DNA from 2 places in the Pseudomonas sp. SA195 genome. Region 1 is predicted to be linked to the other one. Evidence: predicted binding sites of a transcription regulator. Region 1 holds the regulator's gene; the other holds the start of a gene.
What was found. Region 1 encodes sigma-54, which starts transcription at its own class of promoters, with help from an activator protein. Its sites were predicted from a motif close to ANTGGCATNNANNTTGCTNT; they were not measured.

Region 1 (7,041 bases):
CGACGAACTTGGCGGCGGCCCGGGCATGTAGCCCGAGTTTGTTGACGATGGTGATATCGCAGACTGGCATGGTTCTTCCTAGACCAGGTCGCGATGGCGGACCTGGACGTTTTTCAGAGGCTCGCGCAGCGCCTGACACAGTCGCTCAGCCAGATACACCGAGCGGTGATGCCCGCCGGTGCAGCCGATCGCGACCGTGACATAGGCGCGATTGCTGGCAGCGAAGCGGGGCAGCCATTTGCTGAGATAAGCATGGATATCCTGAAACATCTCCTCCACGTCGGCCTGCTGCGCGAGGTAGTCGATCACGGGTTGGTCGAGTCCGGAATAGTCGCGCAGCTCGGCCTTCCAATAAGGATTTGGCAGGCAGCGAACATCGAACACGACGTCGGCATCGACGGGCATGCCGCGCTTGAATCCAAAGGATTCGAAAAGAAATGCGGTCCCCGGCTCAGGTTTGTTCAGTAGGCGCAGTTTCAGCGTGTCGCGCAGCTGGTAGAGATTCAGGTGCGTCGTGTCGATCTTGAGATCGGCATGGTCGATGATCGGGGCGAGCAGCTTTTCTTCGTCGCGAATGGCCTCGGCCAGCGAGCGTCGCTCGGTGGTCAACGGATGACGGCGGCGTGTTTCAGAAAAGCGTTTGAGCAACGTTTCATCAGCTGCGTCCAGGTAGAGCACGTCGCACTGGATGTGTCGGGCTCTTGCCTCGACGAGCAGCTCGGGAAAGCGCTTGAGCTGGCTCGGCAGATTGCGAGCGTCAATGGAGACGGCGACCTGGGGTTGCAGTAATTCCGTGTGCAGGAAGGCGCGCTCTGCCAGTTCGGGAAGCAGCCCCGCCGGCAGATTATCGATGCAGTAGAAACCGTTGTCTTCGAGCACGTCGAGCGCCGTGCTTTTGCCGGAGCCGGAGCGGCCACTGACGATGATCAGGCGCATGGCGCGTTCTTCCGGCGGGGTCTTTGGTGCACGGCCTGGGCCGAACGGCGTCGGTGTCGCGAGCGGTGGCAGGTCTTGGGCACGTCTCGTTCCTCACTTCTCGCTGGCCTGCATGCGCAGCTCCGGCGTTATTGGCCGCTCTGGATGTCAACCACCGTCTGGTAGAGCGATTCGGACGTCGAGGCGCTGCGCAGGCGCTCGCGGACGTCGTCGCGGTCAAGCATGCTGGCGATCTGGCGCAGTAGCTCCAAGTGTTCATCTGTCGCTGCTTCGGGTACGAGCAGGACGAACAGCAGGTCAACCGGTGCGCCGTCGATCGCATCGAAATCCACCGGTGCGCCCAGGTGCAGCACCGCGCTTAAGGGCGAGGTGCAGCCGGTCATGCGACAGTGCGGGATGGCGATGCCGTTGCCGAATCCGGTGGAGCCGAGCTTCTCGCGGGCGACGAAGCTTTCGAAGATGGCTTGCGGGTCGAGGTCGGGGAGATCCCGGGCAATCACCTTGGCGATTTGCTCCAGGACGCGTTTCTTGCTGCCGCCCGGCACGTTCACCAAGGAACGTGCGGGGGTCAGGATATTTTCGAGTCGGATCATGATGGGCTAGCGGGCTAGGGCACCCTGGCTGTGGTCGAGCTGTTTTTCTTTGTGCTTGATGAGCTGGCGGTCGAGCTTGTCGGCAAGCAGGTCAATGGCGGCGTACATGTCTTCGTGCTCGGCGTTGGCAACAACTTCGCGTCCGGCGACATGAAGGGTGGCTTCGGCCTTCTGCTTGAGCTTCTCGACCTGAAGGATCACTTGAACGTTGATGATGCGGTCGAAATGCCGTTCCAGCCGTTCGAACTTTTCCTCGAGGTAGTCACGCAGGGGCTCGGTAACTTCAAGGTGAAGGCCAGTGATAGTGACTTGCATACTGCATCTCCTTTTGCCACGTGCGGATTGGCGGACCAGAGGTTCGCCAGCGTAAGAGATTCGGCCGGATCACCCGGTATCTACAGTAACCGCTTGCGCTCGCTGGACGGCGCGATACCCAGTGACTCACGGTATTTTGCGACGGTACGGCGTGCTACCTGGATGCCCTGCTCTTCCAGTAAACCAGCGATCTTACTGTCGCTCAACGGCTTTTTCGGGTTTTCCGCGGCGACCAGCTTCTTGATGATCGCGCGGATCGCGGTGGACGAGCATTCGCCGCCTTCCGCGGTGCTGACGTGGCTGGAGAAAAAGTACTTGAGCTCGTAGATGCCGCGTGGGGTATGCATGAATTTCTGAGTGGTCACGCGGGAAATCGTCGACTCGTGCATGCCCACCGCTTCGGCGATGTCATGCAGGACCAGCGGCTTCATCGCCTCGTCGCCATGGTCGAGGAAGCCGCGCTGGTGTTCGACAATCTGCGTGGCAACCTTCATCAGCGTCTCGTTGCGGCTGAGCAGGCTCTTGATGAACCAGCGCGCCTCTTGCAACTGGTTGCGCATGAAGGTGTTGTCGGCGCTGGAGTCGGCGCGTTTGACGAAGCCGGCATACTGCGCGTTGACTCGCAGACGAGGCATCGCTTCCTGATTGAGTTCGACCAGCCAGCGGTCGTTGTGCTTGCGTACGATGACGTCCGGCACGACGTACTCGGGTTCGCTCGCCTCGATCTGCGAACCGGGGCGCGGATTAAGCGTCTGGATCAAGTCGACGACCTGGCGTAGCTCGTCCTCCTTGAGCTTCATGCGGCGCATGAGCAGCGCGTAGTCGCGGTTGCCAAGGATATCCAGGTGATCGCTCACCAGGCGTACTGCCTCGGTCAGCCAGGGCGTGCGCTCAGGCAGCTGGCGCAGCTGCAGAAGCAGGCATTCGCGCAGGTCCCGGGCGCCAATCCCGGCGGGCTCGAACTGCTGGATGCGGCGCAGCACCACTTCGATTTCGTCGAGCTCGATTTCCAGTTCTGGATCGAACGACTCCAGGACTTCTTCGAGCGTTTCCTCGAGGTAGCCCTGCGGGTTGATGCAGTCGATCAGGGTGGCGGCAATGAGCCGGTCGGTGTCGCTCATGGGCGCAAGGTTCAACTGCCAGAGCAGGTGGCTCTGCAAGCTCTCACCAGCGGACGTGCGGGTGGTGAAGTCCCAGTCGTCGTCATCGCTGCTCGGCAGGTTGCTGGCGCTGGTCTGGTAGATGTCTTCCCAAGCGGTGTCGACGGGCAATTCGTCAGGGATGCGGTCGCCCCAATCGCCTTCATCGGCGTGTTCGGCGGTGCTGACGGTTTCTTCATAACGGCTGTCCGCGCCGTTCGGTTCGGGCGTCGAAGCATTGTCCGTCTGGGTCTCGATCGACTCGGCCATTACGTCCGAGCCCTCGAAATCATCCCCATCCTCTTCGCGTTCCAGCATGGGGTTGGAATCCAGCGCTTCCTGAATCTCCTGCTGGAGATCGAGCGTGGATAACTGGAGCAACCGTATGGCCTGTTGCAGCTGCGGTGTCATCGTCAGCTGCTGGCCCATCTTCAGGACTAGCGATGGTTTCATGGCAGAGGACTTCGAACCTTGTTTGCCGGCGCAACCGCGCCTGTTCCGACTGTTGGCGGCTTGGGCGCCAGAGGAAGCAAATTATATGCCTGCTGGCGAAGCCTTTGCCTAGCCCTTGGGCGCGACGTCTCCTGAAAAAAAAGCCGGTCAGAGCCTGAATTCGTGGCCCAAGTACACTTCCTTGACGAGTTGGTTGGCCAGGATGGTTTGCGCGTCGCCTTCAGCGATCAGCTGGCCATCGTTGACGATATAGGCTGTCTCGCAGATATCCAGCGTCTCGCGCACGTTGTGGTCGGTGATGAGCACGCCGATACCCTTGGCCTTCAGGTGATGGATGATCTGCTTGATATCGCCGACCGATATGGGGTCGACGCCGGCAAACGGCTCATCGAGCAGGATGAACTTGGGCGCGGTGGCCAGCGCACGTGCGATCTCGACCCGGCGTCGCTCCCCGCCCGACAGACTCATGCCCAGGCTGTCGCGGATATGGCTGATGTGAAACTCCTGCAGCAGCCCTTCCAGCGCCTGTTGGCGCCCACTGCGATCGAGGTCTTTGCGGGTCTCGAGGATGGCCATGATGTTGTCGGCGACCGAGAGCTTGCGAAAGATCGAGGCCTCCTGCGGCAGATACCCAATGCCAGCGCGTGCCCGGCCGTGCATTGGCAGGTGCGTCACGTCGTTATCGTCGATGAGGACTCGTCCCTGGTCGGCCCTGACCAGGCCAACGATCATGTAGAAACAGGTCGTCTTGCCCGCGCCGTTCGGGCCTAGCAAGCCAACGATCTGGCCGCTTTCGATGGACAGGCTGACATCACGAACGACCTGGCGGCTCTTGTAGCTCTTAGCGAGGTGCTGGGCCTTGAGGGTTGCCATTACTCGCTCTGCTCCGTTGCCGGCTGGTCGCGCTTGCGCGGCTGGATGACCATATCGACCCGTGGGCGCGGGGTCGTGACATCCGCATTGGTGGCGCGCCCGGCGTTCACGATTTGGCGCTGGGTGTCGTAAACGATTTTCTCGCCTTCGAAGGTATTGCCTTCCTGGACCACTTTGGCTTGGTCGATGAGCACGATGCGCTCGTTTGCCGCGAAATACTGGATGGTCAGGCCGTACGCCTTGACGATCTCCTTGTCGACGGCGGGCTTCTGCTCGTAATAGGCCGGCTTGCCGATGGACGTGAAGACCTCCACGTCACCGTTTGCGTTCTGGGTGATGGTAACGGTGTCGCCAGTTATCTTCATGGTGCCTTGGGTGATGACCACATCGCCGCGGTACACCGCGACGCCTTGGCGATCATCCAGTTCAGCCGTGTCGGCCTGGACGCGGATCGGCTGGTTGCGATCCTCGGGCAGCGCATGGGCATTGGCACCGAGCAGAAGAATGCTCAGACCGAGCAAGAAGGGGAGAGTCTTAACGCAGCTCATGCTGGCCTCTTACGTTGGATAGCAGGAGCATCCTGCCTTCGTTCATGTACGCTTTCATGCCCGTGGCGGTGGTCACGCCGTTCGCGGCGACGATTCTAACGGGTTGCCGGGTCTCGGCATAATCCTTCTCCGGCAGCACGGTCATCCGGCTGCTGGTCACGATGGTGGGGCGGCCTTTGGCATCGGTTCGCTCGATACGCACGTTGTCGATCAGCTCGACTTCCTCGCCCTGCGGCCCGACTTCGCCGCGCTCGCTGGTGACGTGCCAGGGCAGGTCGGTGCCGCGGTAGGACTTGAGGTCCGGCCGGGTAAGCAGGCTGACGTCGCTAGCCTTGACGTGCTCGACCTTCTCGGCGACCAGTTCGTAGTTGCGCTTGCCGTCGGGCTGGTATTGCACGGTGCGCGAGTTGATCACGTAGAAATCGATGGGAGACTCCGGCGCTGTAACGGCGGCTGGCGTCTCCATGAAACTCTCGGGGCGGATATTCCAGTAGCCGATGGCGCCCAACGATAGGGCGATCAGCAACAGGACGGCAGGCAGGCGAATCTTGCTCAGCATGGTCACCTCTACAAATAGGCAGCCTGGGCTGCCTCGAGGGTGCCCTGGGCGCGCATGATCAGCTCGCAGAATTCGCGCGCGGCGCCTTCGCCACCTCGGGCGCCGGTGACGCCGTGGGCATGCTCGCGCACAAACGCGTCGGCGCTCGCGACCGCCATGCCCAGCCCGACTCGGCGAATCACTGGCAAGTCCGGCAAGTCGTCGCCCAGGTAGGCGACTTCGGCATAGTCCAGGCCGAGTTCGCCGAGCAACTCGTCGAGCACGACCAGCTTGTCTTCGCGCCCCTGATAGAGATGCTGGATGCCGAGGTTCTGCGCACGACGTTCAACGACGGGTGTCTTGCGGCCGCTGATGATCGCGGCGCGTACGCCAGAGTTGATCAGCATTTTGATGCCATGCCCGTCGAGCGTATTGAAGGTCTTGAACTCGCTGCCGTCCACCAGGAAGTAGAGCTTGCCGTCCGTCAGCACGCCGTCGACATCGAAGATCGCCAGGCGTACGCCGCGAGCACGTTGTAACAAGTCGTTCATCTCACATCACCCCCGCGCGCAGCAGATCGTGCATGTTCAGTGCGCCGACGGGACGGTCGCTATCGTCGACCACGACCAGTGCGTTGATCTTGTTGTCCTCCATGATCTTTAGCGCTTCGGCTGCGAGCATATCGGCGTTTGCGGTCTTGCCATGGACCGTCATGACCTGGTCGATGATGGCCTCGCGAACGTCAACGCTTTTGTCCAGGGTTCGGCGCAGATCGCCATCCGTGAAGATTCCGGCGAGGGTCCCGTCCTTCTCGACGATGACCGTCATGCCGAGGCCTTTGCGGGTCATCTCGAGCAGGGCTTCGCGCAGCGAGGTGCCGCGATTCACGCGAGGCAGTCGCTCACCGGAATGCATCACGTGTTCGACTTTCAGCAGCAGGCGGCGGCCCAATGCACCCCCGGGGTGGGAAAACGCGAAGTCTTCGGCGGTGAAACCACGCGCCTCGAGCAGCGCGATCGCCAGGGCGTCGCCCAGCACGAGGCTCGCCGTGGTGGAAGAGGTGGGGGCCAGGTTGAGCGGGCAGGCCTCGATGGCGACGCTGGCGTCCAGGTTGACCTGAGCCGCTTTGGCCAGTACCGACTCGGGGTTGCCGGTCATGCTGATCAAAGTGATGCCGAGGCGCTTGATCAACGGCAGCAAGGTCACGATCTCACTGGTGCTGCCCGAATTGGAGAGGGCCAGCACCACGTCGTCGCGCGTGATCATGCCCATGTCGCCATGGCTGGCTTCGGCGGGATGAACGAAGAACGCGGTGGTGCCAGTGCTCGCCAGGGTCGCCGCGATCTTGTTGCCGATATGCCCGGACTTGCCCATGCCGACCACTACGACCCGGCCCTTGCATTGCAGGATGAGTTCGCAAGCCTTGACGAATTCAGCGCCGATGCGGCCTTTAAGCTGCTCAACCGCATCGATTTCCATGCGAATGGTGCGCTGAGCCGTCTCGATCAAATGGCTGCTCTGGTTCATCTGTGCATCGTCACCTAGGCTAAAGCGCGGGATTATAGCGACATTCACCTGGTCGCTCATCGAAAAACCTGAGTGCGTATGTCTGCTTGATGTGTCCGCTGCGGAGGCTGAACGGGCGC
Region 2 (7,041 bases), 2.2 Mb from region 1:
GTGTGGCGGATGTCACCGATCTTTTTGCGAATCTGATACCACAACTCCGGAATCTCGTCGGAGTGCATCGAGTCGCGGGCCATGAAGGTGATGTTGGACTCGCCCGGGCGCGAGAAGGACACGACGCGCTCGTATTTGCCCGTCTCCATCAGCTTCTTCTCGATCCGTTCGGTAACCTGCCGCGAGACCTCCTCGGCAGTCGCACCCGGCCACTGGGTCTGGATAACCATGGCCTTGAAGGTGAACGGTGGGTCTTCGCTCTGCCCGAGCTTGCTGTAAGACAGCGCGCCGACGGCAGCGAGCAAGAGCATGAGATAAACGACGATCTGCCGGTTACCGAGCGCCCAGGCGGAAAGGTTGAAGCGCATGCGATTACTCCTGGGCAGCCAACACGACGGCGCGATTGTCCCGGTCCACGGGTCGCACCTGCTGCCCCTCGTGCAACATCTGCACACCGGCGAGCACGATCCAGTCGTCAGGTTGCAAGCCTTCGAGCACCGGCACGAGGGTTTCGCCGAACGGGCCCGTCCGAACCCTTACGCGCTCCAGCGTGGCATCGTCCCTTACACGCCAGACGAAGGCGGCACCCTGTTCTGCCGTGACGGCCGACAGCGGCACGGCTAGCGGCGCCTCTGCGTCGATCTGGATCGACACCCGGGCGCTCTGACCTAGCTCGGCAGGCACATCCTCGTCACTGAACGCGACACGCGCCGAGTAGGTGCGCGATTGTTGGTCTGCAGCAGGCGAAAGCTCGCGAATACGTCCCGGGTATTGCTGGCCAGGCTGCGACCAGAGCTCTACCGCCACCTGCTGGCCAACTGAATGCCGCTCGAAGGCCTGCTCCGGAAGACTGATTGCCACCTCGCGCTCGCCGTCGGCGGCAAGCACAAAGGCCGTCTGACCGGCAGCGACCACTTGGCCGACCTCGATATGGCGCTGGGCGATGACGCCATCACGCGTAGCACGCAAGACCGCGTAGCCAACCTGGTTGTCGGCAACTTCGAACTCTGCCTTGGCCTGCTGAAGACGCGCCTGTGCCGAACGGAAGGCATTTTCCGATGCATCGAACTGAGAGCGGCTAACCAATTGCCGCCCGAGCAGGGTCTTGTAGCGCTCGTGCTCGGCGCGCGCCGCTCGCAGGTTGGCCTCGGCTGCCGCAACCTGAGCGCGGATGCCTTCCAACTGCAGACGAACGTCCTGAGGGTCCAGGCTGGCGAGGGGCTGGTCCTTGCGGACTCGGTCACCCGCCTCCACCAGCCGCTCGACAACCTTGCCCGGGATGCGGAACGCCAACTCAGGCTCGTAGCGTGCGTGAACCTCACCCGGGTAGTTTTCCACCGACTCGCTTGCCGGCTGCGGCTGGACGACCATCACCGGTCGCGGCGGGAGTTGCTCGGCCGCCTCTTCGCTGCAACCGGCAAGGAAGACGAGGGCTAGCACACCGAGCAAGGGAAGCGGCGGACGGATCACGTTGTGACTCTCTCTGTCGAAAGGCGGGTTTGTAATAGTTGTACCGGCCGGTATAGTAAAAATCCCGTACCGACCAGTCCAGTATTAAAACGCGCATGTCAGAACGCCCCGTCGCCGCCGGCCCAGGCCGCCCGAAAGACCCCGCCAAGCGCGAAGCCATCTTGGCTGCTGCGCAGGTATTGTTCCTCGCCAAGGGCTACGAAGGCAGCAGCATGGAAGCCATCGCCGCCGAGGCCGGCGTCTCCAAACTGACGCTATACAGCCATTTCGGCGACAAGGAAGCCTTGTTCTGCGACGCGGTGAAAAGCATCTGCGAGACACGACTGCCGCGCAGCCTGTTCATGCTTGAACCGCAACGCACCATTGAAGAGGTGCTTCTGGAGATCGGCCGCGCCTTCCATGCGCTGGTCAACAGCCCGGAATCCATCGGCTTGCATCGGGTGATGGTGGCGATGGCGACGCAGAACCCGACGCTGTCGCGTATGTTCTTCGACGCCGGCCCCCTGCGGTTGCTCTCGGATCTGGAAGGCATGTTCGCCGTGGCCGACCGCCGTGGGCTGTTAGTCACACCCGAGCCGCTGAACGCGGCCGAGCATTTCTGCGCATTGGTCAAAGGCGGCGCGCATTTCCGCTTGATGATCGGCTACAGCGGGGAGCCCTCTGCAGCCGAGGCCGAGCAGCACGTGCGTGAGGTAGTCGCGATGTTCCTGCGCGCCTACGGCAGGCGTGGCGAACCCGCCTAACGAGACGCCACCGCCTGGGTTCAGTCGTGGCTCAGCGCGCCGATCCGGTGGATCGACAGGTCCGCTCCGTTGAACTCTTCTTCCTGACTCAGGCGAATGCCGATTGTCGACCTGAGCAAACCGTATACGGCGAAACCGCCAGCCAGGGCAACGAGCACACCCAGTGCCGAGCCGGCGAGCTGACTGAGAAGGCTGACGCCACCGAGCCCACCCAGCGCGTGTTGACCGAAAATGCCGCAGGCGATACCGCCCCAGACCCCACACAGGCCGTGCAGCGGCCAGACGCCAAGGACGTCGTCGATCTTCCACTTGGCCTGCGCCGCGGTGAATGTCCAGACAAACAGGGCGCCGGCGACCAACCCCGTCGCCAACGCACCAATCGGGTGCATCAGATCGGAGCCGGCGCAGACGGCAACCAAGCCAGCGAGCGGCCCGTTGTGCAGGAAGCCGGGATCGTTGCGGCCGACCAACCAGGCGGCCGCGGTACCGCCGACCATCGCCATCAGTGAGTTCAGTGCAACCAGCCCGCTGACCGCTTCGAGCGTTTGCGCGCTCATTACGTTGAAGCCGAACCAACCGACGATGAGAATCCACGAACCCAGCGCAAGGAACGGAATGTTCGAGGGCGCGAAAGCCACCAGGCGACCATCGCGGTAGCGGCCGTTGCGCCGCCCCAACAGCAAGACCGCGCCGAAGGCCAGCCAGCCGCCCATCCCATGCACCACTACCGAACCGGCGAAGTCATGGAAAGGCGCACCGAAGGCTGACTCCAACCATGCCTGCATTCCGAAATTCCCATTCCATACCAGGCCTTCGAAGAAGGGGTAGATGAACGCGACGATGAGCAGCGTCGCGCACAGCTGAGGCCCAAACTTCGCCCGCTCGGCAATGCCGCCAGAAATGATCGCCGGTATGGCCGCCGCGAAGGTCAACAGAAAGAAGAACTTGACCAGCGAGTAACCGTTATCCGCGATCATTTGGTCGGCGGGTTGGATGAATGTCACGCCGTAGGCGACCCAATAACCGATGAAGAAATACGCCAGGGTCGAGACCGCGAAGTCGGCGATGATCTTGGAAAGCGCGTTGACCTGATTCTTCAGGCGCACCGTTCCAACCTCCAGAAAGGCGAAGCCGGCGTGCATCGCCAGTACCATCACCGCGCCCATCAAGATAAACAGCGTATTGGCGCCGTGTACCAGTACTTCGACTGCACTGCTTGGGTTGTCCATCGACTGGGTCCTACAAGGAAATTCGCACCAAAACAGCAAGCGGAACCCTTTGAACGCACCAGAATGCATCACGCAGGCATAGCCGCTTGCCATCTCTCTTGTCGAGGAGCAATCCCGCGCTTGACGTAAACCAGATCCCGCCCTGGTAAAGCGCACACCGGACCACCCCACGACGCGACCGGCTCATTCCATGCGCTATTTAAGGGCTAGTAACGAACCGGTCGCACCGTGGCGAAGCAATACGCGTACCAGCGAAGCGGAAGTGAGCCACCGTGAGGCGTAGCGGCGAGAGTCATAGCGCCGACAAGGTGCGGTATTCATCCTGAGCCAGCTGGTCAGTCATGCCACTGACGAGGTCCTGCAGCATCCGGCAGCGGTAATAAAACTCCCACAGTCGCCCCTCGTCAGCAGATAAATCATGAGCCTTCATGGCCTCGTGGTAAGCCTTGACCAATTGGCTCGGCACACGTCGCGCGAGCATCTGCAGGTGCGGCTCGCTGCGGCAGCTGCCTTCTGTCAAAGCGATGAAGACCTCGGGCGTAACGCTCAGCAATGGTGCATAGGCATCCAACAGGCCCTGGAGGATCCGGTAACCCTGCAGTTGCAGGGTTTCGACCTCGCGGTGACAGAACACGCGATCCATCGCTACGTCCTTGAAGGTCTGCACAATGGCATTGGCGAGGCTGGCATCTTCCAGCAGCGCGCGGTCCAGAGTGCCGTGATATATGGCCCCAATGTGCTCGATGAATTGCTGCGCTGCGTGCTGGACCAGCGGGTGCACCAGATTGACGCGAAGCCAGATGAAGAACTCGCCGACCTTGTTGATTGGCTCCTTCTGCGCCCGCGTTTGCGCATACTCGACCATGTCGCGAAAGCTGCGACCACCGCTGATCGCTGCCTCCGGTGAGCCGTGCTCGCCGAATTTCTCGATCAGCAAGTGAACCAGCTGGTCGATGCTGAATATGCCTTTTTCGACCGAATCCTCGATGTCGGCCAGGCAGTAAGCGATGTCATCCGCCGCCTCCATGATGTAGGCGATCGGATGGCGTGTGCCGGGCTCCAGCCCCAGGGCGCTCTGCAGATCACTGACGAACGCGGCTTCAGACAGATAGAAGCCCGGCTTCTTGTGCAGATAAGCGCCCGGCGTGCCCTTCTCCGGCCGCGGTGCATGGGCGGCGCGCACATATTTCAGCAGGCCCGCCGTTTGGGTATAGGTCAAGTTCAGCCGCAGCAGCGACACCACCAAACGAATCGCCTGAGCATTGCCTTCGAAGCGTTCGAGATCACGCAGCATGGTCGCTTTCAGCCCGTCGGGGGTGTCCAGCCCCGGCACCGCATGATCGAACAGCGGCCCGAGATGCCCAGCGAACCACTCACCGATAGCGAACTCACCGAAATGGCCGAACGGTGGGTTGCCGATGTCGTGCATCAGGCAGGTCATCTCCACCAGGCTTTCAAGCGCGCTCTCCAGTCCATCCAGGCCGTAGCACGCCGCATCCCCGCCGAGCTGCTTATACAGTGTCCGCACGATGAAGCGCCCAGTCTGCTGGACTTCCAATGAATGCGTTAGCCGGCTGCGCACCGCGGCGTTGCGCTCCAGTGGAAACACCTGCGTCTTCTGTTGCAGGCGGCGAATAGCAGCTGAATTGATGATGCGCCCCCGGTCGCTTTCCAGCTGGTCGACTACCAAGGAAAGATCGTCTTGCGCTGCCATCAGTCCAGGCTCGGTACGCCCGTAGGGTCGCTGGCGCGAAATCTTGTTCTTGAAGTTGACGGGCTCCGGCATGGCTTGCTCCTGTTGAAGGAACCGCGAGCCTAGCGCGCCGCCTCTGCTTTACCAAGCGGCCGGCGCGTAACGACTCGTTTAGAATCGCTACCCCGCTATCGGATAAAGCCTCGATGAGCCGCCAGGATTTCCACCAACAGCACGCTGCCCGTGCGACAGACGAAGCCCGACGCCTGCTCGAGCGCAAGAAGGCGCTCGGCCCGCACTGGCTGGCTTGGGTCGCAACTGAGCTGTATCAGCTAAGCCCGCCCGAATACGCTGCCATGGTGCGCCGCGCGCTGGCGGACCTGGACGCTCCATGAGCCAGACTACACCGGACCTCAGCTGGCCGATCGACGGCCCCTTTAGGCGCGACGCACTCCTGGCACTGCCCGTCACCGGCAAGCCGTCGGCGATGGACAAGCAGCGGGCCGATGAGACGGTCTGGCTCGACCGAGAGGGCCTGCATGGCGACCGGGTCGCGGACCGCCGCTTCCATGGCGGACCCGATCGCAGCCTGTGCCACTACCCCGCCGAGCACTATCGTCATTGGCAACGTATCTACCCAGGCCTACAGCGGCTGGCACCCGGTGCTTTCGGCGAGAATCTCGCGACGTTCGGTCTGAGCGAGGAGCAGGTGTGCATCGGCGACCGCTACCGGCTGGGCGATGCGGTCATCGAGCTCAGCCAGCCGCGCTCACCCTGCGCCAACCTGGACCGGCGCCATGCTGCTCGTGGGCTGGCGCGGCAGCTAGCACACAGCGGCCGAACCGGGTGGCTATACCGTACGCTTGAACCCGGTTGGGTCGCTCCCGGTGCGACCTTGCAGCTGATCGACCGCCCCTGGCCGGACGCCACAGTAAGACGCGTCTGGCGAATCTACCTCGACGAGTCGGCCGCACACGATGCGCTGGACTGGCTTCAGGCGCTGCCGGCCCTGGCGACCGAATACCGCACACGACTGCGCGCACGTCTGGACGCGAAACGGCGTCACCACGATCAGGGCAACCTGTTCTAGATTGGCCGCGGCGGCACCCAGTTGGTGTTCGAGCTGCCGCAAATGTGCACGACACCGCAGGTATGTCATCAGACAACATACTCAATTTACGGACCAATCAGCCGATGTGGTACTACAACTCCACTTTCCTGTCCGCTTGAGGAACAACAATGAAAAATCTCAAGGTCAGCTACAAGCTGGCACTCGGCTTCACAGCCGTGCTGCTCCTGACCGTCTTGGTAGCCGCCATTGGCGTGTTCAGCATGGATGCGCTGGTGTCACGCAGCAACAAGGCGGAAACCGCACAGCGTTTGCTCAACAACGCCAACCAGATCCGCTACGCCCAGGTGCGCTTCGAAGAGCGCGGCGACGCTCGCTACGTCAGCCAGGTCGCCGACGCGGTCAAGGACATCGTCACCACTGTCGACCGCAAGCAGGACGGCTTCGTTGAGGCCCAGAACCGCCAGTACTTGCAGTCCATTGCCGAACAGGCCCGCCGCTACCAGAGCGCCTTCGACAGGCTCGCTGCGCTGCGTGAACTCAAGTTACAAACCCGAGCCAACTGGGTCGACGCCGGCAACACCACCGACAAGCTGATCGCCGACCTGGAGCGCCGTTGGCACGGCGTACCCGGCAATCCGGTGCTGCATCCTACCGGAGACATCGCCGATATCGCCCTGCTCACCACCGCCCTGTCCAAGCAGAACCGCCTGTTGCGCTTCACCGTGCGCGGCTACTTGATGGAGGAATCCGAGCCGGCGCTGCAGGCGTTGAATGCCCAGTTCGACGCGCTCAACGCGGCCATCGCACCGCTGGAAGAACAGCTCATCGGGCCGC

Region 2: a site for sigma-54 is predicted at 3,676-3,695, ahead of M1D78_RS14425 (ammonium transporter). Genes of this name have one in related genera too.

Annotation. Positions count from the first base shown of each region.
Region 1 is NZ_CP096392.1:942,253-949,293, forward strand. Features, by position in the region: gene M1D78_RS04260 (HPr family phosphocarrier protein) at 1-70, opposite strand, end outside; gene rapZ (RNase adapter RapZ) at 79-936, opposite strand; gene ptsN (PTS IIA-like nitrogen regulatory protein PtsN) at 1,065-1,529, opposite strand; gene hpf (ribosome hibernation-promoting factor, HPF/YfiA family) at 1,536-1,844, opposite strand; gene M1D78_RS04280 (RNA polymerase factor sigma-54) at 1,925-3,436, opposite strand; gene lptB (LPS export ABC transporter ATP-binding protein) at 3,584-4,309, opposite strand; gene lptA (lipopolysaccharide transport periplasmic protein LptA) at 4,309-4,857, opposite strand; gene lptC (LPS export ABC transporter periplasmic protein LptC) at 4,844-5,416, opposite strand; gene M1D78_RS04300 (KdsC family phosphatase) at 5,425-5,946, opposite strand; gene M1D78_RS04305 (KpsF/GutQ family sugar-phosphate isomerase) at 5,948-6,922, opposite strand.
Region 2 is NZ_CP096392.1:3,107,916-3,114,956, forward strand. Features, by position in the region: gene M1D78_RS14410 (efflux RND transporter permease subunit) at 1-368, opposite strand, end outside; gene M1D78_RS14415 (efflux RND transporter periplasmic adaptor subunit) at 373-1,470, opposite strand; gene M1D78_RS14420 (TetR/AcrR family transcriptional regulator) at 1,566-2,213, shown strand; gene M1D78_RS14425 (ammonium transporter) at 2,234-3,442, opposite strand; gene dgt (dGTPase) at 3,735-5,228, opposite strand; gene M1D78_RS14435 (hypothetical protein) at 5,342-5,530, shown strand; gene M1D78_RS14440 (MOSC domain-containing protein) at 5,527-6,225, shown strand; gene M1D78_RS14445 (methyl-accepting chemotaxis protein) at 6,375-7,041, shown strand, end outside.